4 regions of the Kluyvera sp. 142486 genome follow, and region 1 is predicted to be linked to each of the others. Evidence: predicted binding sites of a transcription regulator. Region 1 holds the regulator's gene; each other region holds the start of a gene.

What was found. Region 1 encodes CRP, which controls carbon source genes, mostly activating them, when cyclic AMP is high. Its sites were predicted from a motif close to ATGTGANNNNNNTCACAT; they were not measured.
Region 2: a site for CRP is predicted at 1,547-1,564, ahead of ACLGE8_RS10060 (YfcZ/YiiS family protein). Genes of this name have one in related genera too.
Region 3: a site for CRP is predicted at 3,741-3,758, ahead of serC (3-phosphoserine/phosphohydroxythreonine transaminase). Genes of this name have one in related genera too.
Region 4: a site for CRP is predicted at 3,554-3,571, ahead of uxuA (mannonate dehydratase). Genes of this name have one in related genera too.

What each region holds. Positions count from the first base shown of each region.
Region 1 covers NZ_JBKHUI010000003.1:49,303-56,728, forward strand. Annotated here, with positions in the region: gene ACLGE8_RS04410 (YheU family protein) at 1-204, shown strand, start outside; gene ACLGE8_RS04415 (phosphoribulokinase) at 271-1,134, shown strand; gene ACLGE8_RS04420 (OsmC family protein) at 1,236-1,640, opposite strand; gene crp (cAMP-activated global transcriptional regulator CRP) at 1,945-2,577, shown strand; gene ACLGE8_RS04430 (YccS/YhfK family putative transporter) at 2,632-4,707, shown strand; gene ACLGE8_RS04435 (aspartate aminotransferase family protein) at 4,700-5,917, opposite strand; gene pabA (aminodeoxychorismate synthase component 2) at 6,002-6,565, opposite strand; gene ppiA (peptidylprolyl isomerase A) at 6,652-7,224, opposite strand.
Region 2 covers NZ_JBKHUI010000007.1:121,054-128,479, forward strand. Annotated here, with positions in the region: gene fadL (long-chain fatty acid transporter FadL) at 1-1,297, opposite strand, end outside; gene ACLGE8_RS10060 (YfcZ/YiiS family protein) at 1,670-1,954, shown strand; gene fadI (acetyl-CoA C-acyltransferase FadI) at 2,140-3,450, shown strand; gene fadJ (fatty acid oxidation complex subunit alpha FadJ) at 3,450-5,600, shown strand; gene sixA (phosphohistidine phosphatase SixA) at 5,788-6,273, shown strand; gene smrB (endonuclease SmrB) at 6,359-6,910, opposite strand; gene prmB (50S ribosomal protein L3 N(5)-glutamine methyltransferase) at 7,078-7,426, shown strand, end outside.
Region 3 covers NZ_JBKHUI010000004.1:22,222-29,647, reverse strand. Annotated here, with positions in the region: gene focA (formate transporter FocA) at 1-711, opposite strand, end outside; gene ycaO (30S ribosomal protein S12 methylthiotransferase accessory factor YcaO) at 1,117-2,877, opposite strand; gene ACLGE8_RS05905 (DUF421 domain-containing protein) at 3,003-3,695, shown strand; gene serC (3-phosphoserine/phosphohydroxythreonine transaminase) at 3,858-4,946, shown strand; gene aroA (3-phosphoshikimate 1-carboxyvinyltransferase) at 5,017-6,300, shown strand; gene cmk ((d)CMP kinase) at 6,542-7,225, shown strand; gene rpsA (30S ribosomal protein S1) at 7,338-7,426, shown strand, end outside.
Region 4 covers NZ_JBKHUI010000005.1:166,488-173,913, reverse strand. Annotated here, with positions in the region: gene ACLGE8_RS08070 (phosphatase PAP2 family protein) at 133-849, opposite strand; gene ACLGE8_RS08065 (CobW family GTP-binding protein) at 894-1,871, opposite strand; gene ACLGE8_RS08060 (mannitol dehydrogenase family protein) at 1,996-3,462, opposite strand; gene uxuA (mannonate dehydratase) at 3,668-4,858, shown strand; gene yeiP (elongation factor P-like protein YeiP) at 4,981-5,553, opposite strand; gene ACLGE8_RS08045 (YkgJ family cysteine cluster protein) at 5,708-5,962, shown strand; gene setB (sugar efflux transporter SetB) at 5,959-7,140, opposite strand.

The sequences.
Region 1 (7,426 bases):
CAGGATATCGACCCGGAGACCCTGGATAATCTGATTGAAAGCTTTGTCTTGCGCGAAGGCACTGATTATGGTGAATATGAACGTTCACTTGCGCAAAAGGTCGCCGACGTCAAACACCAGCTACAAACAGGCGAAGCGGTGCTGGTCTGGTCTGAGCTTCACGAGACCGTCAACATCATGCCCCGTAACCAATTTCGCGGTTAACTATACTCTAACGACAGGAAGCGTTTTACCCCGCTTCCGTTGTCGTCTGTTCAGGGAGTTATTCGCATGTCAGCCAAACATCCGGTCATTGCCGTTACCGGCTCCAGCGGAGCGGGAACCACCACCACCAGCCTCGCGTTTCGTAAAATCTTTGCTCAACTCAACCTGCGCGCGGCAGAAGTCGAAGGCGACAGCTTTCACCGCTATACCCGCCCTGAAATGGATATGGCGATTCGCAAGGCCCGTGACCTTGGCCGCCATATCAGCTACTTCGGCCCGGATGCCAACGACTTTGGCCTGCTGGAACAGACCTTTCGCGACTACGGCCTGAACGGGCAAGGGAAATCGCGTAAATACCTGCATACCTACGACGAAGCCGTACCGTGGAACCAGGTGCCCGGCACATTTACGCCGTGGCAGCCGCTGCCAGAACCGACCGATGTGCTGTTTTATGAAGGGTTGCACGGCGGCGTCGTCACCCCGCAGCACGACGTGGCTCGCCATGTTGACCTGCTGGTTGGCGTAGTACCGATTGTTAACCTGGAGTGGATCCAGAAGATGATCCGCGACACCAGCGAGCGTGGCCACTCCCGCGAGGCGGTGATGGATTCGGTGGTGAGGTCGATGGAAGACTATATCAACTTCATTACCCCGCAGTTCTCCCGCACCCATATCAACTTCCAGCGCGTGCCGACGGTCGACACCTCTAACCCGTTTGCGGCGAAAAGCATTCCGTCACTGGACGAGAGTTTTGTGGTGATTCACTTCCGTAATCTCGACCACATCGACTACCCGTGGCTACTGGCCATGTTGCAGGGGTCATTTATCTCGCATATGAATACGCTGGTCGTTCCCGGCGGGAAGATGGGGCTGGCGATGGAATTAATCATGATGCCGCTGGTGCAGCGGCTGATGGAAGGCAGAAACTAGCATCAAGACCAAGCCAGGTAGCCCGGACGAGGTGCGCTAGCACCGACTCCGGGAATAGCCCCGGCGTCACTACGTTCGGCCGGGCTACGTCTGGCATGTAATCAGCCTTCGATCACTTCGTAAGAGTGGGTGATGTTCACCGCTTTTTCGAGCATCAGCGCCACCGAGCAGTATTTCTCAGCAGAGAGATCGACCGCACGCGATACCGCAGCATCCTTCAACTCTTTACCGGTGACAATAAAGTGCAGGTTGATGTGCGTAAACAGACGCGGAGCTTCTTCACGACGCTCGGAGGTGAGCTTCACTTCGCAGTCGGTCACGTTATTGCGACCTTTTTGCAGGATGGAGACAACGTCAATCGCGCTGCAACCACCGGCGGCCATCAGCACCACTTCCATTGGGCTTGGCGCTTTATCGCCAGAGTTGCCGTCCATCAAAATTTGGTGGCCTGAAGCTGACTCACCGAGGAAGGTTAACCCCTCAACCCATTTCACACGCGCTTGCATAATATTTAACTCCCAGGTTGCAATTTTCTTCTCAGATTACGCGCACATAACAATTCTCGCAATGGAAGGCGATCGGCGTCATGCTGAAGCGAGACACCAGGAGACACACGGCAAAAGCTATGCTAAAACAGTCGGGATGCTACGGTAATACATAAACGTACTGCATGTATGCAGAGGACATCACATTACAGGCTGCGACCTGATTCGACAGCCGACTTCCCAGGTAACGGGAAGGATACTATTGCAACCAGTGGCTGCAATGTTTTTGCCGCTGGGAAGAGCTTATAACAGAGGATAACCGCGCATGGTGCTTGGCAAACCGCAAACAGACCCTACTCTCGAATGGTTCTTGTCTCATTGCCATATTCATAAGTACCCATCGAAGAGCACGCTGATTCACCAGGGTGAAAAAGCAGAGACGCTGTATTACATCGTAAAAGGCTCCGTGGCCGTACTCATCAAGGATGAAGAAGGCAAAGAGATGATCCTCTCTTACCTTAACCAGGGCGATTTTATCGGCGAGCTGGGCCTGTTCGAAGAAGGCCAGGAACGCAGCGCATGGGTACGAGCAAAAACCGCTTGTGAAGTTGCTGAAATCTCTTATAAAAAATTCCGTCAGCTGATCCAGGTTAACCCGGACATTCTGATGCGTCTCTCTTCTCAGATGGCGCGTCGTCTGCAGGTCACTTCCGAAAAAGTCGGTAACCTGGCCTTCCTGGACGTTACCGGTCGTATCGCACAGACCCTGCTGAACCTGGCAAAACAGCCTGATGCCATGACCCACCCAGACGGTATGCAGATCAAAATCACCCGTCAGGAAATCGGTCAGATCGTTGGCTGCTCCCGCGAAACCGTGGGCCGTATTCTGAAAATGCTGGAAGATCAGAACCTGATCTCCGCTCACGGCAAAACCATTGTCGTTTACGGTACCCGCTAATCCGGCCCAAAATGGCGTATTGTGAAAGCAATACGCCATTTTTGTTTTCCCCCTATGTGGCGCAGGCTGATTTACCACCCGGAAGTCAACTATGCACTGCGGCAAACGCTGGTGTTATGCCTGCCGGTTGCCATCGGGCTGCTTCTCGGCCACCTCCAGCAAGGTTTGCTGTTCTCCTTAGTGCCCGCCTGCTGCAATATCGCTGGCCTCGACACGCCGCATAAACGCTTCTTTAAGCGCCTGATTATCGGCGGCTGCCTGTTTGCCGGCTGTAGCCTTGCCGTGCAACTGCTGCTGGCGGACGATATTCCCTTACCGTTGATTCTCACCGGGCTGGCGCTGCTACTTGGCGTCACGGCAGAAATCAGCGCGCTACACGGGCGGCTACTGCCCGCCTCGCTAATTGCCTCCATCTTTACGCTAAGCCTGGCGGGTAATATGCCCATCTGGGAGCCGTTGCTGCTCTACGCGCTAGGCACGCTGTGGTACGGGCTGTTTAACTGGTGGTGGTTCTGGATGTGGCGCGAACAGCCGCTGCGGGAATCGCTGAGCCTGCTCTATCGCCAGCTCGCCGAATACTGTGAAGCGAAATATAGCCTGCTGACGCAGCACACCGACCCGAGCACCGCGCTACCGCCGTTGCTGACTCGCCAGCAAAAAGTGGTGGATCTGATCTCCCAGTGCTACCAGCAGTTGCACATGCTTGCGGCGAATCAGCATAACGATTACAAGCGCCTGCTGCGCGCCTTCCAGGTGGGGCTCGATTTACAGGAGCACATCTCCGTCAGCCTGCACCAACCGGAAGAGGTGCAAAAGCTGGTTGAACGCAGCCACGCCGAAGCGGTGATCCGCTGGAATGCGCAGACCGTCGCCGCGCGTCTGCGCGTGCTGGCGGATGACATCCTTTATCACCGCTACCCGACTCGCTTCAACATGGATAAGCAGATTGGCGCGCTGGAAAAAATTGCCGACCAGCACCCGGACAACCCGGTCGGCCAGTTCTGCGCCTGGCACTTTAGCCGCATCGCCCGCGTGCTGCGCTCCCAGCGCCCACTCTACCCGCGCAACCTGATGGCCGATAAAGAGCGCCGCCTGCCTCTGCTCCCGGCGCTTAAAAACTACCTGTCGCTGAAATCCCCGGCGCTGCGTAATGCCGCCCGGCTCAGCGTGATGCTCAGCATCGCCAGCCTGATGGGTGCCGCGCTGCATCTGCCAAAGCCTTACTGGATCCTGATGACGGTGCTACTGGTCACGCAAAACGGCTATGGCGCGACCCGCGTACGTATTTTCCACCGCGCGGCAGGTACGCTGGCGGGGTTAGTAATTGCCGCCGTGGTTCTGCACTTCCACACCTCAGAAGGGCTGGCGTTAACGGGCATGCTGATCGTCACGCTGGGGAGCTACCTGATTATCCGTCGTCACTACGGCTGGGCCACCGTTGGCTTTACCATCACCGCGGTATATACCCTGCAAATTCTGACGCTGAACGGCGAGCAGTTTATCGTCGCGCGCTTTATCGATACCATCATCGGCTGCCTGATTGCCTTTGGCGGCATGATCTGGCTGTGGCCGCAGTGGCAGAGCGGCCAGCTGCGGCAAAATGCCCAGGCGGCGCTGGAGGCCGACCAGGAAGCTATTCGTCTTATCCTGAGCCCCGACCCGCAGGCACCAAAGCTTGCCTACCAGCGGATGCGCGTCAACCAGGCACACAACACGCTCTTCAACACGCTGAATCAGGCCATGCAGGAGCCGGGCTTCAACCCGCGCTATCTGGAAGACATGAAGCTGTGGGTCACCCATAGTCAGTTTATCGTCGAGCACATCAACGCCATGACTACGCTGGCGCGCGAGCACAACATGCTGACGCCGGACCTTGCGCAGCAGTATCTGGAGTCCTGTGAGGTTGCCCTTCAGCGCTGTCAGCAGCGTCTGGAGTACGATGAAGCGGGAAGCAGCGGTGAGGTGAATATTATGGAGTCGCCGGATGCGCTGTCCCACGGGCCGTTAAGCACCATGGAACAGCATCTTCAGCGTATTCTGGGGCATCTGAGCACTATGCACACCATCTCGTCGGTGGCCTGGCGGCAGCGCCCCCGTCATGGAGGCTGGTTAAAACGACGGACTAGCTAACGATTTTAGCGACCGCCTGAGCGAAGCGCTGCATCCCTTCGTCGATATCCACCTCTTCCACCACCAGCGATGGCGCAAAGCGCATCACGTCCGGCCCTGCGTTCAGAACCATCACGCCAACGTCCGCCGCTGCGTAGAGGAAATCACGCGCCCGGCCTTTATATTTCTCGTTCAGCGCCGCGCCAATCAGCAGACCCATACCGCGCACGTCGCTAAAGACATCGTACTTCGCGTTGATGTGCTGCAGATGCTGCACAAAGCGCTCGCGCTTGGCGTTCACGCCGTTCAGCACTTCCGGGGTGTTGATAATATCGAATGCCGCACCGGCTACCGCGCAGGCCAGCGGGTTACCGCCGTAGGTGGAGCCGTGTGAGCCGACGTGGAACGCGCTGGCAATCTCATTGGTGGTCAGCATCGCGCTCACCGGGAAGCCACCGCCCAACGCTTTGGCGCTGGTGAGAATATCTGGCGTCACGCCATAGTGCATATAGGCAAACAGCGAGCCGGTACGCCCCATGCCGCTTTGCACTTCATCAAATACCAGCAGCGCCTGATGCTTATCGCACAGCGCGCGCAGGCCCTGTAAGAACTCAGGGGTCGCCGCCAGCACGCCACCTTCGCCCTGAATCGGCTCAACTACGATGGCGCAGGTATGATCATCGATTACCGCTTCCACCGCATGCAGGTCGTTAAACGGTACGTGGACGATATCGGCGGGTTTCGGGCCAAAGCCGTCGGAGTACTTCGGCTGCCCGCCAACGGAGACGGTAAACAGCGAACGGCCGTGGAAGGCATTATGGAAAGCGATGATTTTAGTTTTGTACGGGCTATGACGGGTAGAGGCGTAGTAGCGCGCCAGCTTAAAAGCCGTTTCGTTCGCTTCCGTCCCGGAGTTCATAAACACCACGCGCTCGGCGAAGGTCGCGTCTACCAGCTTCTGGCCCAGACGCAGCGCCGGCTCGTTGGTGAAAACGTTACTGGTGTGCCACAGCGTTTCGCCCTGGGTTTTCAGCGCTTCAACCAGTGCCGGATGACAGTGGCCTAACGCAGTCACCGCGATACCGCCCGCGAAATCAACGTACTCTTTGCCTTGCTGATCCCACACGCGGCTCCCTTTACCTTTCACCGGAATAAATTCCGCCGGTGCATAGATTGGCAAAATGACCTGATCGAAGGTCGCGCGGCTAATAGCAGGTTGTTTGGTTTCCATGTCATGCCCTTCTGCAAACGATGAAGCAATGATTGTGAGAATTTATCCACAAAATATGCATAAAAAATCACGTCATGGCAACTACTATCGCGTGAGGAAGTTTGCCAGTAGCGCGTGGCCCTGCTCGCTGAGAATGCTTTCCGGGTGGAACTGCACCCCTTCCAGATCCCATTCACGGTGGCGAATACCCATAATTTCCCCCGTTTCGCTGCGGGCCGTTACCTCAAAGCAGTCGGGCAACGTTGCGGGATCGATCAGCAGTGAATGGTAGCGTGTCACGGTAAGTGGATTATTCAGGCCGCGGAACACGCCCTGCTGCTGATGGGTAATCGGCGAGGTTTTGCCGTGCATCACTTTCTCGGCACGAACAATTCGCGCACCGAATGCCTGAGCAATCGCCTGATGGCCCAAGCAGACGCCCAGCAGCGGTGTTTTACCCGCATAGCGGCGAATAGCATCAAGGGAGATACCGGCTTCATCCGGCGTGCAGGGGCCCGGGGAAATCACGATTTTGTCTGGGGAGAGCGCGTCGATGTCATCAAGGGTGATGTCATCATTACGTTTGACCGTAACGCTGGTACCTAGCTCACAGAAATACTGGTAGAGGTTCCAGGTAAAGGAATCGTAGTTATCAATCAGCAGGATCATGGCGGCTCCGGTCATTCAATCTGCCGCCATTCTACCAACTTTAGTGACGGGGCGGCAGCCTCATGCCAGATGCCGCCCCGTACTGATTACGGCAGGACTTTCGCAGAGAGGATCACAATCGGCTTGGACGGCACATTCTGGTACGGCCCAACGTTGTGAGTCGGCACCTGGGCAATTTTGTCTGCCACGTCCATCCCTTTCACAACCTTACCAAATACCGCGTAGCCAAAGTCACGCTGGCCGTGATCCAGGAAGGCGTTATCCGCGACGTTGATAAAGAACTGGCTGGTTGCGCTGTCCTTGTCAGCGGTACGCGCCATTGCAATGGTGCCGCGGGTGTTGCGCAGGCCATTGTCAGCTTCGTTTTTGATCGGTGGATTCGGCTGCTTCTGCTGCATCTGTTCGTTGAAACCGCCGCCCTGAACCATAAAGCCCGGGATCACGCGGTGGAACGTGGTGTTGTTATAAAAGCCGCTATTAACGTATTTCAGGAAGTTTTCAACGGAGACCGGCGCCTTCTGGCTATCCAGCTGCAACTCGATGTTGCCAGCAGAAGTGGTCAGCAGCACGTGCGGATCGTTTTTCGCCGCTAACGCCGCAGGCGCAACCGCAGAGAGTGCAAACACAGCCGCCATGGCCGCCAGAGTGGATTTGAGCATGAGAATTCCTTTAACGGTGCAGTAGAGAAAGCAAGTGGCTTGATTCTAAAGAGGGATAGCCCCTCAGGCCAGTGCTTTACTAAAGTTTACGCGGCTGAAACGGTTAATAATGATCAGGGTAAGAATGTGCTGATTTCATTATGTGATCTAGATCACATTGAAAAATGTAATAAGAGAGCACTTGCGTAATAAAACTATTAAT
Region 2 (7,426 bases), on a different contig from region 1:
ACAGCCAGGCTTTACCTTCGGATTTGAAGGTGTAACCACTTTCTTTAATGGTGACGTCCTGACCATGCATATAGGATGCACCGAAGTCGATAGAAGCATCATCGTTGAAGGCGTAGGTCGTACCTGCACTGAGCCAGAACCGATCCTGATCCGGAATAGAGATGGAACGGTTATCTGCTGGAACCGGGCTATCGTCAAATGCAATACCAGTACGGAAGGTCCAGTTTTTATCGTAGTAGTAGGTGGTACCCAGTGCGATGCGATAAGCATCTTTGAAGCCTTCTTCTTTATAGAAGAGCTGCTGGCCGTTTGAACCGGTAGCTTTCAGCTCCTGGAACTGGCTCCAGCTGGTGTAGGCTATGCTGTAGTGGATAGCCCATTGCGGATCGACACGGTTATAACCGGAGACTTCCCACATTTCAGGCAGGTTCAGCGTCAGAGAACCTGGGACGGTAGCACCGCTGGTACCATATGGTGCGGCAACGCCCAAACCAGGTAGCGCTACGTTTCCTCTAGGGGTAATTGAGCTTCTGTAGTCGCCGTCGAAATCAATTTTGACTTCGGAGCGATAGGTCAGACCCCAGCGGTTGTTTTTATCCAGCTCATACAAAATACCGGCGTTCCAGCCGTAACCCCACTCATCGCCCTTCAGATGGGCAATCTGGGAACTGGTTGACGGTACACCCAGTGCATTTGCCGTTGGTGCACCACCCACAGCGGTAACTGCGGTGCTGATATCACCCGCTGTACGCTCAATTTTCGCTTTAGCATACACCGCATCAAAACCGAGACCGAAGCTCCAGGAGCTATTCAGACGGTAAGCACCGCTCAGATTTAGGTTAACGGTTTGCAGGTCGGTAGTGCCACCAAACGGACCGGCTGCATAGTTATCATTAAACTCTGTAGCCAGACCATAGTTGGAGGTTACCGAAGCGCCCCAGCCAAACTGTTCGTTAATAGGCATAACGAAGTGCATGTTAGGGACCCATGCGGTCGGCGCAATATTATCGGCATCGGTGCTTTTCTTCGTTTTTGGCGAGGTACCAGTGATATTCACATCAGGATCGATAAACACCGCACCGATAGAAAACTCCGGGCGGTCGAACATCATAATCAGCGCCGGGTTACGGCTAGCATTACCCGCATCATCTGCGATAGCACCTTCGCCGGAATAGGCACGGCCCAGACCAGAGGCTGAGAATTCATTTAGCTGGAAGCCTGCGGACCAGGCTTGAGTTGAAACAAGTGCCACTGCGACAGCAAGAGCAGACTTCGTATAACGGGTTTTCTGGCTCATGACCATAACCTCATTGAGTTATTTTTATACAAACAATGTTACATGTAGTAACAGAAGCGCGAAGTGTAGGGGCTGGACTACGACAGAGAAATCAGACCAGTGACGAGAGTATAGGTCTGACCAGCTGGTATGTTGCAATATTGTTTATTAATTTTTTCTGAGATGTTGTTTGAAACGGGATCTGCTTGGCAAAATTGCGGGTCTTGTCATAGGGGGAGAAACACTAAATTTGTTTTAGATCATTTTTAATTGTGATTTCGGTCACTTAACGTCAGAGATCACATTCTCGACTGGAGGCGTAAAGCGGGTGGACGTAAAATATGCTCATCGTTTATCTGGCACCTTGAGTGCACAAAACAGAGGAAATCTACAATGAGCAAATGTAGTGCTGATGAAACCCCGGTTTGCTGCTGCATGGACGTGGGTACCATTATGGACAACTCCGACTGCACCGCTTCCTATAGCCGTGTATTCGCTAACCGCGCCGACGCAGAAGCAACGCTGGCCGCGCTGTCAGAAAAAGCCCGTAGCGTAGAATCCGAACCCTGCAAAATTACCGCTGACTTCAAAGAAGTTGAAGGCGGCGTACAGCTGGATATCGATTTTGTCTTCGCCTGCGAAGCTGAAACGCTGATCTTCCAGCTGGGCCTGCGTTAATCGCGCCCCTGCATAACGACGTTAAATAACGCCCCTGTTACTCGCGTAACAGGGGCGTTTTCTTTTGTTCTCAGTGTGTTTTAGCTCCCAATTTTTTCTCTCCCCGATTGGCTAAGTGTAATAAATTAGTTAAAACTGTTATCAGGTCAGACCACTTGGTTTTATTCCGTTAACAGGGGAGAGTTATGAGTCAGGCATTACCGCTTATCACCCGTCAGGGCGATCGCATTGCTATAGTCAGTGGGTTACGTACCCCGTTTGCCCGACAGGCGACCGCTTTTCACGGTGTTCCCGCCGTCGACCTCGGTAAAATGGTCGTGGGTGAAATGCTGGCCCGTAGCGAAATCTCCCCTGACGTTATCGAACAACTGGTCTTTGGTCAGGTGGTGCAGATGCCCGCCGCGCCGAATATCGCCCGTGAAATCGTGCTGGGTACCGGCATGAACGTGCATACCGATGCCTATAGCGTCAGCCGTGCGTGCGCCACCAGCTTCCAGGCGGTGGCAAACGTTGCGGAAAGCTTGATGGCAGGTACCATCCGCGCCGGGATTGCGGGCGGGGCCGACTCTTCCTCGGTACTGCCTATTGGCGTGAGTAAAAAACTGGCGCGTACGCTAGTGGATGCCAATAAGGCCCGTACCCTGGGCCAGAAACTCAAACTCTTCTCTCGACTGCGACTGCGGGACCTGATGCCGGTACCTCCGGCGGTGGCGGAATACTCGACCGGCCTGCGGATGGGCGACACGGCAGAGCAAATGGCGAAAACCTACGGCATTACCCGTGAGCAGCAGGATGCGCTGGCTAACCGTTCGCATCAACTTGCGGCGCAGGCCTGGGCGGCAGGAAAATTGAACGATGAGGTCATGACGGCCTACTCGCCGCCGTACCGCAACCCGCTGGAGCAGGACAACAACATTCGTGCAAACTCTACGCCTGCCGATTACGCCAAGCTGCGTCCAGCGTTCGACCGCCAGCATGGCACGGTGACGGCAGCCAACAGTACGCCGTTAACCGACGGTGCAGCTGCGGTTATCCTGATGACCGAATCCCGCGCCAAAGAGTTGGGTCTGGTGCCGTTGGGCTATCTGCGCAGCTACGCTTTTACCGCGATTGATGTCTGGCAGGATATGCTGCTGGGGCCGGCGTGGTCCACGCCGCTAGCGCTGGATCGCGCAGGGCTAACTTTTGCCGACCTCACGCTTATCGATATGCATGAAGCTTTTGCTGCACAGACTCTGGCGAATATTCAGTGTCTGGCGAGCGAGAAGTTTGCCCGCCAGGTGCTCGGGCGCAGCCACGCCACCGGTGAGGTTGATGAAAGTAAATTCAACGTTCTGGGCGGTTCAATTGCCTACGGCCACCCGTTTGCGGCGACCGGCGCACGCATGATCACCCAAACTCTGAACGAACTGCGCCGTCGAGGCGGTGGTTTCGGGCTGGTGACCGCCTGTGCGGCGGGCGGGTTAGGTGCGGCTATGGTTCTGGAGGCTGAATAATGGAAATGAAATCCGCATTTACGCTCACTGTGCGCCCGGACAACGTGGCGGTAGTGACGATCGACGTGCCAGACGAAAAGATGAATACCCTGAAGGCCGAGTTTGGCGGACAGGTGCGCACGATCCTCAAGCAAATCAGAGAAAACAAAGCGCTCCAGGGCGTGGTGCTGATCTCAGCGAAGGCCGATAACTTTATCGCCGGGGCGGATATCAATATGATTGGCCGCTGCAAAAGCGCCCAGGAAGCAGAATCCCTCGCTCGCCAGGGACAGCAGGTGATGGCCGAAATTCACAGCCTATCGATCCCTGTGGTCGCGGCGATCCACGGTGCCTGTCTTGGCGGTGGGTTAGAACTGGCGCTAGCCTGTCATGCGCGTATTTGCTCAGACGATGGGCGAACCGTGCTGGGATTGCCGGAAGTGCAGCTCGGCCTGCTACCGGGATCTGGCGGCACCCAGCGTTTACCGCGTTTGATTGGCGTCAGCACGGCGCTGGATATGATTCTCACCGGCAAGCAGCTTCGCGCTCGTCAGGCGTTGAAGGCGGGGCTGGTAGATGAGGTTGTGCCGCATTCAATTCTGCTGGAAGCTGCCGCTGAGTACGCTCGCAAGCCACATCACGAACATCGTCGTTTGCCGGTACGTGAGCGTATTCTGGCGGGACCGCTGGGGCGCAATCTGCTGTTTAGCATGGCCGCCAAAAAGACGGCGCAAAAAACTCAAGGCAACTACCCGGCGACCGATAAAATTCTGCAGGTTATTGAAACCGGTCTGGCGCACGGCGTGAATAGTGGCTACGAGGCGGAGGCACGCGCGTTTGGCGAGCTGGCAATGACGCCGCAGTCTAAAGCGCTGCGTAGCATCTTCTTTGCCAGTACCGATATCAAAAAAGATCCTGGCGCCGTTGTCGCTCCTGGCCCGCTGCGCTCGGTGGGTGTACTGGGTGGAGGATTAATGGGAGGTGGCATTGCCTACGTCACGGCGGTAAAAGGCAAATTGCCAGTACGTATTAAAGATATCAACGCCAATGGGATTAACCACGCGCTGAAGTACAGTTGGGATCAGCTTGAACAAAAAGTACGCCGTCGCCATATGAAAGCGGCGGAGCGTGACGCGCAGTTGGCGCTGATCTCCGGCAGCACCGATTACCGCGGTTTTGCCCATCGTGATCTGGTGATTGAGGCGGTATTTGAAGATTTAGCTCTCAAGCAGAAGATGGTGGGCGAGATTGAACAGTATTGCGCACCTCACACCATTTTTGCCTCAAACACCTCATCTTTACCGATTGGCGATATTGCTGCCTTGGCCCAAAGGCCTGAACAGGTTATCGGCCTGCATTTTTTCAGCCCGGTTGAAAAAATGCCGTTGGTCGAGGTGATTCCCCATGCAGGAACCTCAGAGCAGACGATTGCCACTACGGTGAAACTTGCTAAGAAACAGGGAAAAACACCGATTGTGGTAGCAGATAAAGCGGGATTCTACGTTAACCGCATTCTTGCGCCCTATATCGCCGAGGCCATGCGCATGCTAGTGGACGGTGAAAGCGTTGAACATATTGATAATGCGCTGGTTAAATTTGGTTTCCCGGTTGGTCCCATTCAACTGCTTGACGAAGTGGGTATCGACACTGGCACAAAAATTCTACCTATTCTTGAAGCCGCCTACGGCGAGCGTTTTAGCGCGCCTTCAACGTTGATTCAGGCAATTTTGAATGACGATCGCAAAGGTAGAAAAAATGGTCGCGGTTTCTATCTTTATGGTGCGAAAGGGCGTAAAAGCAAGAAACAGGTCGATAGCGCGGTCTATTCCCTTCCGGGGATGTCGGCTCGGCGTAGTCAGTATTCGGCAGAGCAAGTGGCTGAACGCTGTGTGATGCTGATGCTGAATGAAGCGGCGCGTTGTAAGGATGAAGGCGTTATCCGTAGTGCCCGTGACGGCGATATCGGCGCGGTCTTTGGCATAGGTTTTCCACCGTTTCTCGGTGGCCCGCTGCGTTATATGGATTCATTAGGCGCGGGTGAAGTAGTTGCCCGGTTGCAACGATTGGCTACACAGTATGGTTCGCGATTTACCCCATGCGAGGCACTTTTGCAGCGGGCGGAGCGCGGCGATACCTTTTGGCCTGGTGATGAAACAGATTCGCTGAGCTGAGTTCAAAGGTATTGAACCCAGATGAAATGCATGGTTTTTGGCTATTTTGTAAACTGATGTTGACTATACTTACACCAGTAAGGTAAAAATCAGCGTTTCATTCAGTGAATGGATAAGGCACAATGCCCGGCTACCGCGTCACCGTTATGGTGACGCTGGTGCTTCTGGTCAACAAAAGCGGTGCAATATGCAAGTTTTTATTATGCGTCACGGCGACGCTGCCCTCGATGCAGCCAGTGATTCGGTTCGTCCTCTCACTGGTTGTGGTTGTGATGAATCTCGTCAGATGGCAACCTGGTTGAAAGACCAAAATGTGAATATCGATCGTGTTCTGGTGAGCCCGTTCCTGCGTGCGGAGCAGACGCTCAAAGTGGTTGGGGAGTGCGTTAATCTGCCAAAAGAGGTGGATGTTCTGCCTGAACTCACGCCATGCGGCGATATCGGCCTGGTCAGCGCCTACCTGCAGGCGTTAGCCAATGAAGGGACTTCATCGGTGCTGGTGATTTCTCACCTGCCGCTGGTTGGCTATCTGGTTGCTGAACTCTGCCCAGGCGAAGTTCCGCCGATGTTTACCACCTCCGCCATTGCCAGCGTTACCCTTGACGCTAACGGACAAGGTGTCCTGAACTGGCAAATGAGCCCGTGCAATCTGAAAATGGCGAAAGCGATTTAATCGTTTTTAACCCAGCTTGATGGCCGAGTAATGTCGATTTTCCCTGTAGCCCGGACGAGGCGTTTACGCCGACTCCGGGATTCTGTCAGGGGAGTTCTGGCGGCAGCCACTCTTCAACTTCAATCAGCACCAACAGCGCGGCGTCTCCGCCGTACTCTTTCGACGCCTGATGAAACGCCATCACGTGCGGATGCTGAGCCAGCCACAGCGGCGTTTGCTGTTTCAGAATATGTTTGCCGTGGCCGTGCATCACGCAGGCACAGAACACATGTTCCCGGCGACAGGCGGCAATCAGTGCGCCCAGTTCCTGCTTGGCCTGCATTTGTGTTAACCCGTGCAGGTCGAGAAACAACTCCGGTGAATAGTCACCGCGGCGCAGCTTTTTCAACTCAAAGTGGCTGACATCTTCGCGCACGTATTTGACCGGCCCGTTAGTATTGAGCAGCGGCTGGAATTCGTCGGAAAAGTAGTGGCTGTTATCGGCCTGCTCCTGTAAAAGGCGCTTTGGCGGCACCTCACTTATCTTTTTGCGTATTGGGCGATGAACGATGGTGTCCTGCTTAATTTTGCGGGTGCCCGTCATTAGCTGCTGGAAGAGCGCCTGATCCTCCTCGCTCAGTGAATTTTTGTTCTTCATTATTGATTCTTCTCAATTCGTCTTTTCCCATAGTTTACCTTTTCACGCTGCTCCCTGCAGCGAAAACGCTTTTTTCCCCACACCCTACGCAAGAATGCTGATTTATCGCCGCCTTCATGGCAAACTAGCCGCCGAATTTACCCCGACGCATGCCCCTGGAGGACAATGTGGATAAGATTTTTGTTGATGAAGCAGTCAATGAGCTGCATACCATTCAGGACATGCTCCGCTGGGCGGTAAGCCGCTTTAGCGCGGCCGAGATCTGGTACGGTCACGGCACCGATAACCCATGGGATGAAGCAGTGCAGCTGGTGCTGCCTACGCTCTACCTGCCGCTGGATATTCCAGAAGATATGCGCAGCGCGCGTCTGACTACCACGGAAAAACAGCTGATCGTTGAACGCGTGATCCGTCGCGTGAACGAGCGAATCCCGGTGGCCTATCTGACCAACAAAGCTTGGTTCTGCGGTCATGAATTCTACGTTGACGATCGCGTGCTGGTGCCGCGCTCCCCAA
Region 3 (7,426 bases), on a different contig from region 1:
AGAACCGATAGCGGTCCAGAATTCCGGGCTAGCAAAATCGCGTATTACGATACCCATCGGGATCATAAACATGTTTGCGATACTGTGCTCAAAACCGCTGGCAACGAACATAGCAACCGGTAAAACCATAATCATGGCTTTATCCATCAGGCTGCGGCCAGAGTAGCTCATCCACACCGCCAGACAGACCATCAGGTTCGCCAGGATGCCGAGAGCGACGGCTTCGATAAATGTATGGTGCATTTTGTGGTCAGCGGTTTGCAGGACGTTTAGCCCCCATCCGCCGTTGGCCGTCATGTACTCGCCGGACAGCCACATCAGCAGCACAAAGAGCAAGCAGCCAATCAGGTTACCAACATAGACGTTGAGCCAGTTTTTCGCCAATTGACCCCAGGTTATGCGGCCGCTAGCTTTCGCCACCACGATCAGCACGGTAGAGGTAAAGAGGTCTGCGCCACAAATCACGCAAAGAATTAAGCCCAGGGAGAAGCAAATACCACCAATGAGTTTCGCGATGCCGAATGGCATACCAGCGGTACCCGTGGTTGCGGTAATGTAAAAAACAAAAGCAATCGAGATAAAGACGCCCGCAGTAATCGCCAGATAAAAGGTTTTCAGCGGATGCTTGGTTGCTTTATAGACACCTGCTTCTTCGGCAACTTTGGCCATCGCAGCAGGAAGGAGTAGATCAAAAGGGTTGTCAGCTTTCACACTAACTCTCTCTTTTTATTTAATCGGCGACGAGATACTAACAAAGCATTATAGATGAGAATTTGATATAGATCATATCTCGCCTGGCTTATAGGCCTGAAGAACGAATGGTTTTTCAACGAACTCAGGGTAATTTATTGAATCTAATAATAAAAATAAATTTTAAGATTTGCAAATTCAGTTGAATTTTTTCTTTACCCTTCATTTTATGAGTTAATTAAAATGGAGTAATCATTATGTAAATTCACAATAAATGTAAGCTACTAAATATCGTGTTTACTTATGTTTAACTTTATTTTCACAGTTCTATGAGGCAGAGCGTGAAAATAAAAATAGGGGCCAATAATTGGCCCCGTAATATAGCGTAGACTGTACGTTAAACCTACTTTTTCTGTGGGAAAGATCCTACTTAGCCCAGAAAGCCGCTTTCGCGCGCTGCAGCTTCTCGTAGGCCTGCAGAAGCGACTGATGCGCAGGGAAGGCTTCCAGGGAGCCATCAGCAGGCTGCAGGCCATAGAAGGCCTCTTCACCGCTCAGTGCTGCGCTGGCCGCTTCTACGGCATCGGCACCGTACATGCGGACGAAAGCGTTCAGGTACTGCAGAGGTTCACGTTCTTCTTCCTGAGACAGCAGTAGCAGCGTTTGCAGACAACGGTAGTAGTTAGCACGCTCTGCGCTGAACACAGAAGCATTGAACTCCATGGTCCACTCGGTCCAGATCAGCGCCTGCTCGAGGTCGCCGCCCGCCAGTGCCAGCATGGCTTTTAGTTCACCAACGCGCAGGGTCGACCAGCCGTTATTTGGACCGGTGGCCAGGCCCAGCAGCTCGCGTACGCGGGTGAAATCATCCAGGCCTTCATCATCCATCTGTTCGATAAGATTCAGGTACTCTTCTTTTTCCCATTCGCTGCCCGGCAGGGAGAGAATGGTGTCGCGCAGGTGGCTGCCCATATTATTGTTGGCGAGCCACAGATCTTCTGCCGGATAGATATCGGACATGCCCGGTACGATGATACGGCAAGCGTAAACGCTCAGATGCTCGTAGTCGGCGATGTATACTTCTTTATCTTCTTCTTTGAAGATAGCCATCAGCGTGGCGAACTCTTCTTCGGTGGTGCCTGAGAAGTTCCAGTCGGCAAACGGATAGTCGGCGTCCTGTTTGAACATGTCCCAGGAGATCAGACCGCTGGAGTCGATGAAGTGGGTTTCAAGGTTAGTGTGTTCTGCCACTTCTTCGTCGTCGAAGGTCGGTGGGGTGAACACATCGAGATCTTTCAGGCCGCGGCCCTGCAGCAGTTCGGTAACCGTACGCTCCAGCGCTACGCCGAAATCAGGGTGCGCGCCGAAGGAGGCGAAGCAGGTACCGTTGGCTGGGTTGAACAGCACCACGCAGATAACCGGATATTTACCGCCTAATGAACCGTCGTAAGCGAAAATTGGGAAACCTTCCGCTTCCAGCGTTTTGATGGACTCAACCACGCCTGGGTAGCGTGCCAGCACGTCGGCCGGAATTTCCGGCAGGCTGATGCTTTCTGCGATGATACGGTTTTTCACGTAGCGTTCGAAGACTTCCGACAGCCCCTGGACGCGGGCTTCATTACGGGTATTACCCGCCGACATGCCGTTAGAAACGTACAGGTTAGCCACGATGTTCATTGGAATATAGATGGTTTCACCGTCGGACTGACGGGTAAACGGCAGGCCGCATACGCCGCGATCGTCGTTGCCGGACTGCAGGTCGACCAGCATGCTGGCGGTCAACTGATCGTCAGGATCGTAGAACGCACGCAGGCGAGCATCGAGCAGGCCTTCTGGCACTTCGTCGTCGTCGGTTAACGGGAACCATTTTTCGTTCGGATAGTGAACGAACGGGTCGTTAGCGATTTTGTCACCCAGCCAGAAGTCGGCGAAGAAGTAGTTGGTGGATAGACGTTCAAAATACTCGCCCAGCGCGGAGGCCAGCGCGGCTTTTTTAGTTGCGCCTTTACCGTTGGTAAAGCACAGAGAGCATGCCTTATCACGAATATGCACCGACCAGACGTTAGGAACCGGGTTCAGCCAGGAGGCTTCTTCAATATCGAAGCCCAGGTCGAGCAGCTTTTGCTGGAAGCGAGCGATGGAATCTTCCAGTGCGGCATCTTTGCCGGGAATATAGGTTTGCGTCATAGCAATCTCTTTTGTCGTACGGAAAGCGCGCAATGATACGGGTTTTGCGTGACAGGTGCTATCTCCGGCGAAAATAAAAGGTGGCGCTATGCTTATAGAAAATAACCTTTTATTAAGGCATAAAAATGAAAGTGTTTGATCTCCAAAGGATGGCGTTTGATAAAGTTCCACCTGAATTTTTGGCTGAAGTGGTAATCAGAAGCTTATTCACTTTCGTATTAGTCTTTTTATTCCTCAAAATGACCGGACGACGCGGCGTTCGCCAGATGTCGCTGTTTGAAGTTCTGATAATTCTGACGCTCGGCTCGGCGGCGGGAGACGTGGCATTTTATGACGATGTGCCGATGCTGCCTGTCTTTGCGGTTTTTGTGTCCCTTGCCTTACTTTACCGTCTGGTGATGTGGCTGATGGCAAAAAGTGGAAAAATCCAGGATCTGCTGGAGGGTAAAGCTATTGTCATCGTAGAAGAAGGGCAGTTAGCCTGGGAAAACGTGCGTAAAGCGAATATGACCGAGCTCGATTTTTTTATGGAGCTGCGGCTTAGCAGTATCGAGCAGTTGGGTCAGATTCGCTTAGCCATTATGGAAACTAACGGGCAGATAAGCGTGTTCTATTACGACGATGAAGATGTTAAACCGGGATTGTGTATTTTACCGGACAGTTTGACTCAGCGATTTAACGTCGTGCCAGGGCCCGGTCAATACGCCTGTGTAAAATGTAGCTATATCGTCAGTATGCAGGCGGGCGATCATCAATTATGTCCGCGCTGCATGAATCCGATATGGATGAAGGTTAGTCGGGCTAAACGCATTGCCTGACAGGAATTTTGTCGGTTTAGCTGCGTCAGGATGGCAGAATGTATTGTGTGATGGGTGCCGCATTTTGCGGGGCAAAAGTTTTAGACATTGCGGCGCGTGTCACTGAATGATAAAACCAATATCCACAGTTATTACTTATGGCTTTTAGCGTGGTGAGGGAAAATGGCTCAGGTCTTTAATTTTAGTTCAGGTCCGGCAATGTTACCGGCAGATGTTCTTAAACTGGCGCAGAAAGAACTGTGCGACTGGAACGGCTTAGGTACGTCGGTAATGGAAGTTAGCCACCGCGGTAAAGAGTTTATCCGTGTGGCGGAAGAAGCAGAAAAGGATTTCCGCGACCTGCTTAACATCCCTTCCAACTATAAAGTGCTGTTCTGTCACGGCGGCGGTCGCGGCCAGTTCGCGGGCGTACCGTTGAATATTCTTGGCGACAAAACCACGGCGGACTACGTTGACGCAGGCTACTGGGCGGCAAGCGCGGTTAAAGAAGCGAAAAAATATTGCACCCCGAACGTCATTGACGCCAAAGTGACCGTTGACGGCAAGCGCGCGGTGAAACCGATGCGCGACTGGCAGCTCTCTGACAACGCGGCTTATCTGCACTACTGCCCGAACGAAACTATCGACGGCATTGCCATCGAAGAGACGCCAGACTTTGGTAAAGACGTGATTGTTGCCGCCGATTTCTCCTCAACTATTCTTTCTCGCCCAATCGACGTAAGCCGTTATGGCGTTATTTACGCTGGCGCGCAGAAAAACATCGGCCCGGCGGGCTTAACGCTGGTTATCGTGCGTGAAGACCTGCTGGGTAAAGCGCATGTTGCTTGCCCATCTATTCTCGACTACACCGTGCTGAACGATAACGACTCCATGTTCAACACGCCGCCGACTTTCGCCTGGTATCTGGCGGGGCTGGTCTTCAAATGGCTGAAAGAGCAGGGCGGCGTTGCTGCAATGGACCGCATTAATCAGCAGAAGGCCGATCTTCTGTATAACACCATTGATGGCAGCGATTTCTATCGTAACGACGTGGCAAGCACCAACCGTTCACGTATGAACGTGCCGTTCCAGCTGGCGGACAGCGCGCTGGACAAATTGTTCCTCGAAGAGTCCTTTGCGGCGGGTCTGCATGCGCTGAAAGGCCACCGCGTGGTGGGCGGGATGCGTGCTTCTATCTATAACGCCATGCCGCTGGCAGGCGTACAGACGCTGACGGAATTCATGCAGGATTTCGAACGTCGTCACGGTTAATCTGATTTTTTATTCATCCCCACGGCCTGCCCGTGGGGTTTTTACTTCTGTTTTTTGAGAGTTGAGTTTCATGGAATCCCTGACGTTACAACCTATCGCGCGCGTCGATGGCACGATTAACCTGCCTGGTTCTAAAAGCGTGTCTAACCGCGCTTTGCTGCTGGCGGCTTTAGCGCGCGGCACGACCGTTCTGACTAACCTGCTGGACAGCGATGATGTCCGCCACATGCTGAACGCGTTGAAGGCGCTGGGAATTCAATACACCCTGTCTGATGACCGCACCCGCTGTGAAGTGACCGGCAACGCCGGCCCGCTGCAGGCCTCTGGCGATCTGGAACTGTTCCTGGGCAACGCCGGTACCGCAATGCGTCCGTTGGCGGCAGCGCTGTGTCTTGGCACAAACAATATCGTCCTGACCGGCGAACCGCGTATGAAAGAGCGCCCGATTGGTCACCTGGTTGACGCTCTGCGTCAGGGCGGCGCGCAGATTGAGTATCTGGAGCAGGAAAACTATCCGCCGCTGCGCCTGAAAGGCGGTTTTAACGGTGGCAGCGTTGAGGTAGACGGCAGCGTCTCCAGCCAGTTCCTGACCGCGCTGCTGATGACGGCGCCGCTGGCACCGCAGGATACGACTATCACCATTAAAGGTGACCTTGTCTCCAAACCGTATATCGACATCACGCTGCATCTGATGAAAACGTTTGGTGTTGAAGTAGAAAACCAGAACTACCAGCGCTTTATCGTGCGTGGCGGCCAGCAGTACGTTTCTCCGGGCCAGTATCTGGTCGAAGGCGATGCCTCGTCTGCGTCCTACTTCCTCGCCGCGGGCGCCATTAAAGGCGGTACCGTGAAGGTGACGGGGATTGGCCGCTATAGTGTGCAGGGCGACATTCGCTTTGCTGATGTGCTGGAAAAAATGGGCGCAACCATCACCTGGGGCGACGATTTCATCGCTTGTACCCGTGGCGAGTTGAACGCTATCGATATGGATATGAACCACATTCCTGATGCGGCGATGACTATCGCGACGGCAGCGCTGTTTGCGAAAGGGACAACCACGCTGCGCAATATCTACAACTGGCGCGTGAAAGAGACTGACCGCCTGTTCGCGATGGCGACCGAACTGCGTAAAGTGGGAGCGGAAGTGGAAGAGGGCGAAGACTACATTCGCGTTACGCCACCAGCAGCGCTGAATTTTGCCGAGATTGGCACCTACAACGATCACCGTATGGCGATGTGCTTCTCGCTGGTGGCGCTGTCGGATACGCCGGTCACCATTCTTGACCCGAAATGTACGGCGAAAACCTTCCCGGACTATTTCGAACAGTTGGCGCGCATCAGTACGTTAGCGTGATAGTCAGTTTTGTCTGTATAAACGCCGGTGGAATGCCGGCGTTTTCGTTCATTCCTATGGGCGAAAAGTAAATCCGTGTCAGTTTTAAACCTCCTCCGGCGTCAGCCCTCTATACTTATCTATTCTCCTGTACTTCATGGGGCTAATTCTGGAATTCGCAGACAAAGGTAACCGTCCGGCCCAGAGATGCGTATAATGCGCGGCGTTTACGTTATATATGCCTTTTGTTAAGGAGAAAGAGATGACGGCAATTGCCCCGGTAATTACCATTGACGGCCCAAGTGGCGCGGGTAAAGGCACGCTGTGCAAAGCAATGGCAGAAGCATTGCAATGGCATTTGCTGGACTCAGGCGCAATCTATCGCGTGCTGGCTTTGGCCGCGCTGCACCATCATGTGGACGTTGCTTCTGAAGACGCGTTAGTACCACTGGCCGTGCATCTGGACGTACGCTTCGTCTCTACGGACGGCACGCTGGAAGTCATTCTGGAAGGTGAAGACGTTAGCGGCGAAATTCGCACTCAGGAAGTGGCCAATGCGGCTTCGCAAGTGGCCGCGTTTCCACGCGTGCGCGAGGCGCTGTTGCGCCGTCAGCGCGGTTTCCGTGAAGCGCCTGGCCTGATTGCAGATGGCCGCGATATGGGGACCGTGGTGTTCCCGGATGCGCCGGTGAAAATTTTCCTTGATGCCTCATCGGAAGAACGCGCACACCGCCGCATGCTACAGTTGCAGGAAAAGGGCTTTAGTGTTAACTTTGAGCGCCTTTTGGCAGAGATAAAGGAGCGTGATGACCGCGATCGTAATCGTGCTGTTGCGCCACTGGTTCCTGCCGCCGATGCTTTAGTGTTGGATTCCACCACCTTAAGCATTGAGCAAGTAATTGAAAAAGCGTTAGACTATGCGCGCCAGAAACTGGCAATCGCGTAAAACGCGACCGAATTTGCAGTACCCCCGCTGCAATGGATTGACAGCGGGTATGTGAAACAACCCCATCCGACATGGTGTCAGGTGGACGTTAATATTAACCTGAAGATTAAACATGACTGAATCTTTTGCTCAACTGTTTGAAGAATCCTTAAAAGAAATCGAAACCCGCCCGGGTTCCATCGTTCGTGGTGTTGTTGTTGC
Region 4 (7,426 bases), on a different contig from region 1:
TGAATGAAAAGTGGGCAACTCATTCATTATTAAAATGAATGTTGTGACGGGAAGATGACAATAACGCGGTGGAATAAAAAAAGAAAAAGAGGGTGAATACCCTCTTTCTGGAATATCAGATGAATTGGTTATTTATTGCGCCGATTTCGCTTTGGATAAATGGGGCAAATTTCGTTCAAAGAAACCCATCACATTATCGCTTAATGGCGTCATCAGCACCCACGGTACGCCAATCAGCACTGCGGTTAACGAACCGACGGCAATATCGGTAAACCAGTGTGCGCCGATCATCACGCGCGGGAAGGCGAAAACCACAAAAATCATCAGTGAAATAAGGAACGCTTTCTGACCGAAATAGCGCCACATGAAGGTAGCGAATATCAGCAGCATCATTCCGTGGTCGCCGGGGAAGCTGTCCCGCGAGCCGTCTTTGGTCGAGAAGTCGATAAAATCGCTGACGCGGTGTACGCCCGGCACGGAGAGCGACGGGCTGCTACGGGTGACCGGCATCAGGTGCTGCGCCAGCTGGTTAATGATGACCGCCGACAGCAGCATCACCAACCCCATCACCACGATTCGGCGACGGCCTTGGGTGGTTTCTTTTAGCCAGAAACTCAGCATCAGACAGCCCATTGCTAACAGCGAACAGCCGTCAAAGGCGCGATTATTAATAATGGCTAAGAACCAGGCGTAGCCCAAATTATCTGCGTTTAAACCCCGGTTAAAGAAGTGAAAAATGCCAAGGTCGGCCGCAGACCAGAATCCGTGGTTTACCGGCAGGAACCAGGAGAGAAACAACGCCACGCCGGCGGCGTTGAGTAAAATAATCAGGGGATAACGTGTACGCATCTTAATATTCATAGCAATTAGTCTCGGCGGAAACCTTAGCGGCTTCAACCTAAACGAAGTTTCAACAACGCCGTTTGTAACGAATTCCAGTCGGTTTGCGCGTCGTTTATCAGCTCGATACGGCTATCCGGTGGCGCAACGTTCTGCGTTTCAATGTGCAGGTCGGCGCCCTGGCGATTAATACGCACCAGCCCTTCAGGAATACGCATCACCGCCTTCAGACGAGTCACCGGCGACAGACGCGCCCACTCCAGCAGACCGATGGTGTCAAACACGGTGTCGGCGTCAAAAATCCAGCCACAGGCATAATAGCCCTGGCCCTCGTTAACGCTTCTGCGCCAACGCTGGTACTCCGGCAGGCTTAACGCCGCGAGGCCTTTATTTGACGGATGAGAGTGTGCGTGCGCCGCGCTAGCCTTGAGCGGCGTGGTGTTGCTGCGCGGCATATCCAGTAGGGAAGTATCAATATTGCCCTGTGTGGCCTCGAATAGCTGGCGTTCAGCGCCGTGCTGTTGCCACCAGGCGGCCAGCGCCTGTCGGCTTTCGGCGGTGGCACGGTCCGTTTTGTTGCTGACAATAATGTCCGCTGCGGCGAGCTGGTCGCGGAAGTTTTCATTGTTGGCAACCTTGTCGTCCAGCAACTGGCGAGGGTCGATCACGCATAGCGTGGCGCGCAGGTCGATCCACGGCTCGTAAACCGGGGCGGTAAGCAGATCGAGGATCTGCTTCGGGTGGCCGAGGCCCGTAGGCTCAATCAGCAGACGATCCGGTTTCCCCTGGCGCAGCAGCGTATTCAATCCGACCTGCATCGGCAGGCCGTTAACGCAACACATGCAGCCGCCGGGGATCTCTTTGAGCAACGCGCCGCTGTCGGCCAACAGGGCACCGTCGATGCCGACTTCACCAAACTCATTGACCAGTACGGCCCATTTTTCGTCGGCGGGTTTATTGGCCAGTAGATGCAGAATTGAGGTGGTCTTCCCGCTGCCAAGAAAGCCGGTGATCAGATTGGTTTTAGTCACGAAAACTCCGCACAGGACATAGTGATAGTGTTATCTGGATCACTTTATCCTGGAGAAGCGGCGTCGAAAAGAGAAGTGTTAAGGCGGGCTAATCTAATATTAGCCCGCGAAATAGGAGAAAATGTTAACTATTGAGCGCGGTCAGCACCGCCTGGCGTGCGCCTTGTTGCACCAGATGCTGCCACGCCTGCTCGATAGCCTGAACAAATTGCGGGTTGGCTGGCAGGTCGCTGCCGAAAATTTCCTGCAGCGTCAGCAGTGCAGCAACCCGGTTCTCGTCGCTGCTGTTTGCCACTATGTCGCGAATTTTATCCGCCAGCGGGTCGCGAACATCAATCGGCTGCCCGGCATCGTCCACGCCGCTTACGTAGCGCATCCATCCGGCGACTGCCAGCGCCAGCAGCGGCCAGCGGCTGCCGGTCTGGAGGTGAATACGAATGCCGTCCAGCAGACGCTGCGGCAGTTTCTGGCTGCCGTCCATTGCAATTTGCCAGGTACGGTGCTGGAGCGCCGGGTTGCTGAAGCGCGCGATCAGGCTATCGGCATATGCCCCGAGATCGACATCGGTAATACGCAGCGTAGGGGCCTGCTCGGCCATCATCAGATGACGCGCTGCCCGGCGGTAAGATTCATCCTGCATGCAGTCGCTGATGTGCGCATAGCCCGCAAGGTAGCCGAGATAGGCAAGGAACGAGTGGCTGCCGTTAAGCATGCGCAGCTTCATCTCTTCCCACGGCAGGACGTCACTGACCATCTGCGCCCCAACGCTGCCCCAATCAGGGCGTCCGGCGACAAAGTTATCTTCTATAACCCATTGGATAAACGGCTCGCAGCTGATAGCGCACGGATCTTCGACACCCAACTCCTGGGTGATTTCTGCCAGCGACGCTTCGGTCGCGGCCGGGACGATACGGTCGACCATGGTGCCGGGGAAGCTGACGTATTCCGCAATCCAGCTTGCTAGTTCTGGGTCCCGGCGGGTTGCCATGTCCAGCACCGCGTTTTTGACCACATGGCCGTTATCAGGAATGTTATCGCAGGAGAGGACGGTGAAGGCTGGAAGACCGCGATCGCGGCGGCGAGATAGGGCTTCGACCAGAATGCCCGGCGCGGAGTGGGGCTCCGTGGGTGATTCAAGATCGTGGACGATCCGCGGCTGGGTGAAATCGAGGTGGCCGGTCGCCGGATCGATGCAGTAGCCTTTTTCGGTGATTGTCAGCGAGACAATCGCCACCTGTGGCTCACAGAATTTTTCGATAATCGCCGCCAGAGAATCAAGCTTCGCGTTCAGGCACTCGTGGACCGCGCCAATGATAATCGGCTGGTTGCCCGCTGCGCTCTTCTCCATCACGGTGAACAGATGATCCTGCTGGCGGAGCTGGCTCATCAGCACGTCGCCGCTAAACAGGCTGATTTCACAAATTCCCCAGTCGCCGCCGTGCTGGTTCAATACCCGGTTGGTTAACAGTGCCTGGTGGGCGCGGTGAAACGCACCAAAACCGAAGTGCACAATCCGCGAACGTAGCTGTTGTCTATCATATTGAGGGAGCTGGACGCTGGCGGGAAGGGCGCTTGAGGCGATTGTATTCATTGTTCACACATCCGATTAACGATTAATTAACGTGTGCAGTGTAAAGTTATATGACAGCAAATTGAATTGGTGTGCCGTATTTATCGCGTTAATGTGAGCTTGATCAATCAATCCCAGCGGATTTATTGACGGTCCTGAAGAAACATGTATGGTAGTCGTCATTGAAGGTGATTTTATTGGTATAACAACTTTAGAGGGTGAGGCAATGGAACAAACCTGGCGTTGGTACGGCCCGAACGATCCGGTATCTCTTGATGATGTGCGTCAGGCTGGCGCGACGGGCGTCGTAACGGCATTGCACCACATTCCAAACGGTCAGGTATGGCCGGTTGAAGAAATTAAACAGCGTAAAGCGATGCTGGCTGAAAAAGGCCTGACCTGGTCCGTGGTTGAAAGTATCCCGGTTCACGAAGACATTAAGACCGGCTCCGGTGAGTACAAAACCTGGATTGCCAACTATCAGCAGAGCATCCGCAATCTGGCTGAATGTGGCATCGACACCGTCTGCTACAACTTCATGCCAATCCTCGACTGGACGCGTACCGACCTCGAGTACACGCTGGAAGATGGTTCTAAAGCGCTGCGCTTTGACCAGATTGCTTTCGCGGCGTTTGAGCTGCACATCCTGAAACGTGAAGGCGCGCAGGCGGATTACACCGCTGAAGAGCAGCGTCAGGCGCAGGAATATTTCCAGGCGATGACCGAAGCGGAAGTCACCAGGCTGACCCGCAATATCATTGCTGGCCTGCCGGGCGCAGAAGAGGGTTACACCCTGGACCAGTTCCGTGCGCGTCTGGCGGAATACGATCACATCAGCAAAGAAAACCTGCGTGAAAACATGGCGGTCTTCCTGCGTGCTATCGTGCCGGTAGCGGAAGAAGTGGGCGTGCGTCTGGCCGTTCACCCGGACGATCCACCGCGTCCAATCCTCGGCCTGCCGCGTATCGTTTCTACCATTGAAGATATGCAGTGGCTGAAAGAGACCGTGGATAGCATCAACAACGGTTTCACCATGTGCACCGGTTCTTACGGCGTGCGTGAGGATAACGATCTGGTGAAAATGATCGAGGCCTTTGGCGACCGTATCCACTTCACGCACCTGCGTTCTACCTGCCGTGAAGGGAACCCGAAAACCTTCCACGAAGCTGCGCACCTGCAGGGCGATGTGAATATGGTTGCGGTGGTTGATGCGATCCTGACTGAAGAGCAGCGTCGTAAGAAAGCAGGCGATCTGCGTCCTATCCCAATGCGTCCTGACCACGGTCACCAGATGCTGGACGACCTGAAGAAGAAAACCAACCCAGGCTACTCGGCGATTGGTCGTCTGAAAGGTCTGGCGGAAGTGCGCGGCGTTGAGCTGGCGCTGAAAATGACCAAGTTCCGCGATCTGCTGTAATTTGTCATTTTTCCCAGAATAAAGAAGGGCAGCCATTTGGCTGCCCTTTTTGTTTGCACTATCGAGTAGGCCTGATAAGCGAAGCGCCATCAGGCAGAACGATGCACATTGCCTGATGCAGATTAGTCCGCGCGGCACATGTAGCGTTTTTCTTCGATATGAACGCGAATTTTCTCGCCGGTGGTCAGGTATTCAGGAACCTGAACCACCAGGCCGGTAGTCAGGGTCGCAGGCTTGGTACGGGAGCTGGCGGAAGCGCCTTTGATACCAGGGGCAGTTTCAACGATTTCCAGATCGACCGTCTGCGGCAGTTCCAGCGCCAGAACCCGGCCATCCCACAGTAGAACCTGCATTTCCGGCATACCGCCTTCAGGAATGAACTGCAGCTCTTCAGCAATCTGGTCGTGGGTGAAGATGTACGGGGTGTAATCTTCCTTATCCATGAACACGTATTCGTTGCCGTCGATGTAGGAAAAGTCAACGAAGCGGCGGTTCAGGGTCACGGTATCAACCATGTCGTCGCCTTTAAAACGCTCTTCAACCTTTAGACCGGTGCTGACATCGGAGAAGCGCATTTTGTACAGCGTTGCTGCGCCACGGGCGCTCGGTGACTGAATATCAATGTTTTTTACAATCAGCAGTTTGCCGTTGTAATTCAGCACCATACCTTTTTTAATTTCGTTCGCTCTTGGCATTGCAATTATCCTGTGAACTAGGGTGTCAAAAATATCGCGTAAAAGTACTCGTGCCGGGCGTTTCAGGCAAGAGGATTTAAAGGCTTTTGCTATGGCTGCTCAAAAGGTGGTAATGTGCGCGCCACTACCTTATCCACACTACAGAGAACCCGCGATGGAATGTCGTCCGGACTGCGGGGCTTGCTGCACTGCACCTTCAATCTCCAGCCCCATTCCCGGCATGCCCAACGGCAAACCGGCTAACACGCCCTGCGTGCAGCTTGACGAACGCCAGCGGTGTAAAATCTTTGGCTCGCCGCTGCGCCCGAAGGTATGCGCAGGGTTACAGCCCGCACCAGAAATGTGCGGAGTCACCCGCGACGCGGCGATGACCTATCTGCTTCACCTCGAAGCGTTGACCGCACCCTAAACGTCTTTAATCCGCACCAGGCAGCAAAGGGTGGCGATGCACAGCACCAGCGCAATCCAGAACACGGTATGGTAGTTCCAGATTTCTGCCACGACGCCCGCCAGAGAACCGGCGATGATCCAGCCAACGCGAGAGGTATTGGCGTACAGCGTAGTGGCTGAACCGGCTTGCCCCGGCATCAAATCCTGGAAATACAGCATGCCAATCCCGCCGAGGATACCGATATACACTGCGTTTAGCAGCTGCATCGCCAGCAACAGCGTTGGGCTGCTGAAAGTCAGCATACCTATATAGAAGAATAGCCCAGCCACGGCGGCCAGGCGCATCAGGAAGCGTTTACCCAGGCGCTTGGCGAAGTAACCAGCAATCAGCATCGTCGGGATCTCCAGCCCGGCGGCAGTGCCCATCATCACCCCAGCCAGCTTCTCCGGCAGATGCAGTTCATTAATGATGTACAGCGGCATATTGATGATATAGAGGCTGTTGGTGCCCCACATCAGGGTGCAGATAACAAACAGCAGCAGCGTATCCCGGCGGTTGGTGCGCGGTGCCTGAATCGTACCGCTTGCGGCGACTTTCTCTTTACGCATGGTCGGCAGGAACAACCAGACCATCGCGCCGCAGACCACAAACGCCACCGCAGCCGACAGATACATCACCGTAAAGCTAAAGCCCATTGCCAGTGCGTAGGCCAGCGGTGGGCCAATCACCCACGCCAGCGACACCTGCGCTCGCATAATCGAGCTGAACATTACCGCCTCGCGGCCGGTTTTATCGGCGTGCTCGCGGGCGAGGGCGAACATTTGCGGGTTAGCCGTCGAACCAAAGCTGCTGAGGAAGACGCCGACAAAAAGCAGAATAAAGTAGTTACGGTTCCAGGCGAACAGCACGCAGGCCAGCACGCCCAGCAGGCAGCAGACCACGATCAGATTTTTACGGTCCCCACGTTTATCCGAGTAGCCCGCCAGAAATTGGCTGACCAGGATACCGATGACGGCGCTGCCGGTGAAAAAGAAGCCGACCATCGCCGGGCGAACGTGTACCTCATTACTGAGGAACAGGCTCAGCGTTGGGGTCTGCAGCGCGCCGGCAATACCGGTTAGAAAGGCAACAATCAGAAAGGATGATGAGGTGAAATCAAACGATCGCCGTGGGGCGGCGGCGGTACTGTTTTGCATGTTGTTTTATCGGTCGCTTTAGGAGAGGCGGGGAGTTTACGCCGCGACTCAGAAAATGAACAGTAACCTAAATCAAATTCGGCACGAAAAAATAAAAGACCGTTTCAAAAAGTAGCTTACGTCTTGCTGAAGCAGTTGTTGGGCCGCCATCAGCGCGTCAGCAGATGTGGCGAGAATGCTAATGAAATGTGCTGTAGATCTAATTTATGCAATCAAGTTGTCAGCAAAACTTGCAGGCTGATTAAGAAAGGCACAATATTATTGAAACGTTTCAGCGTCGTCTTCA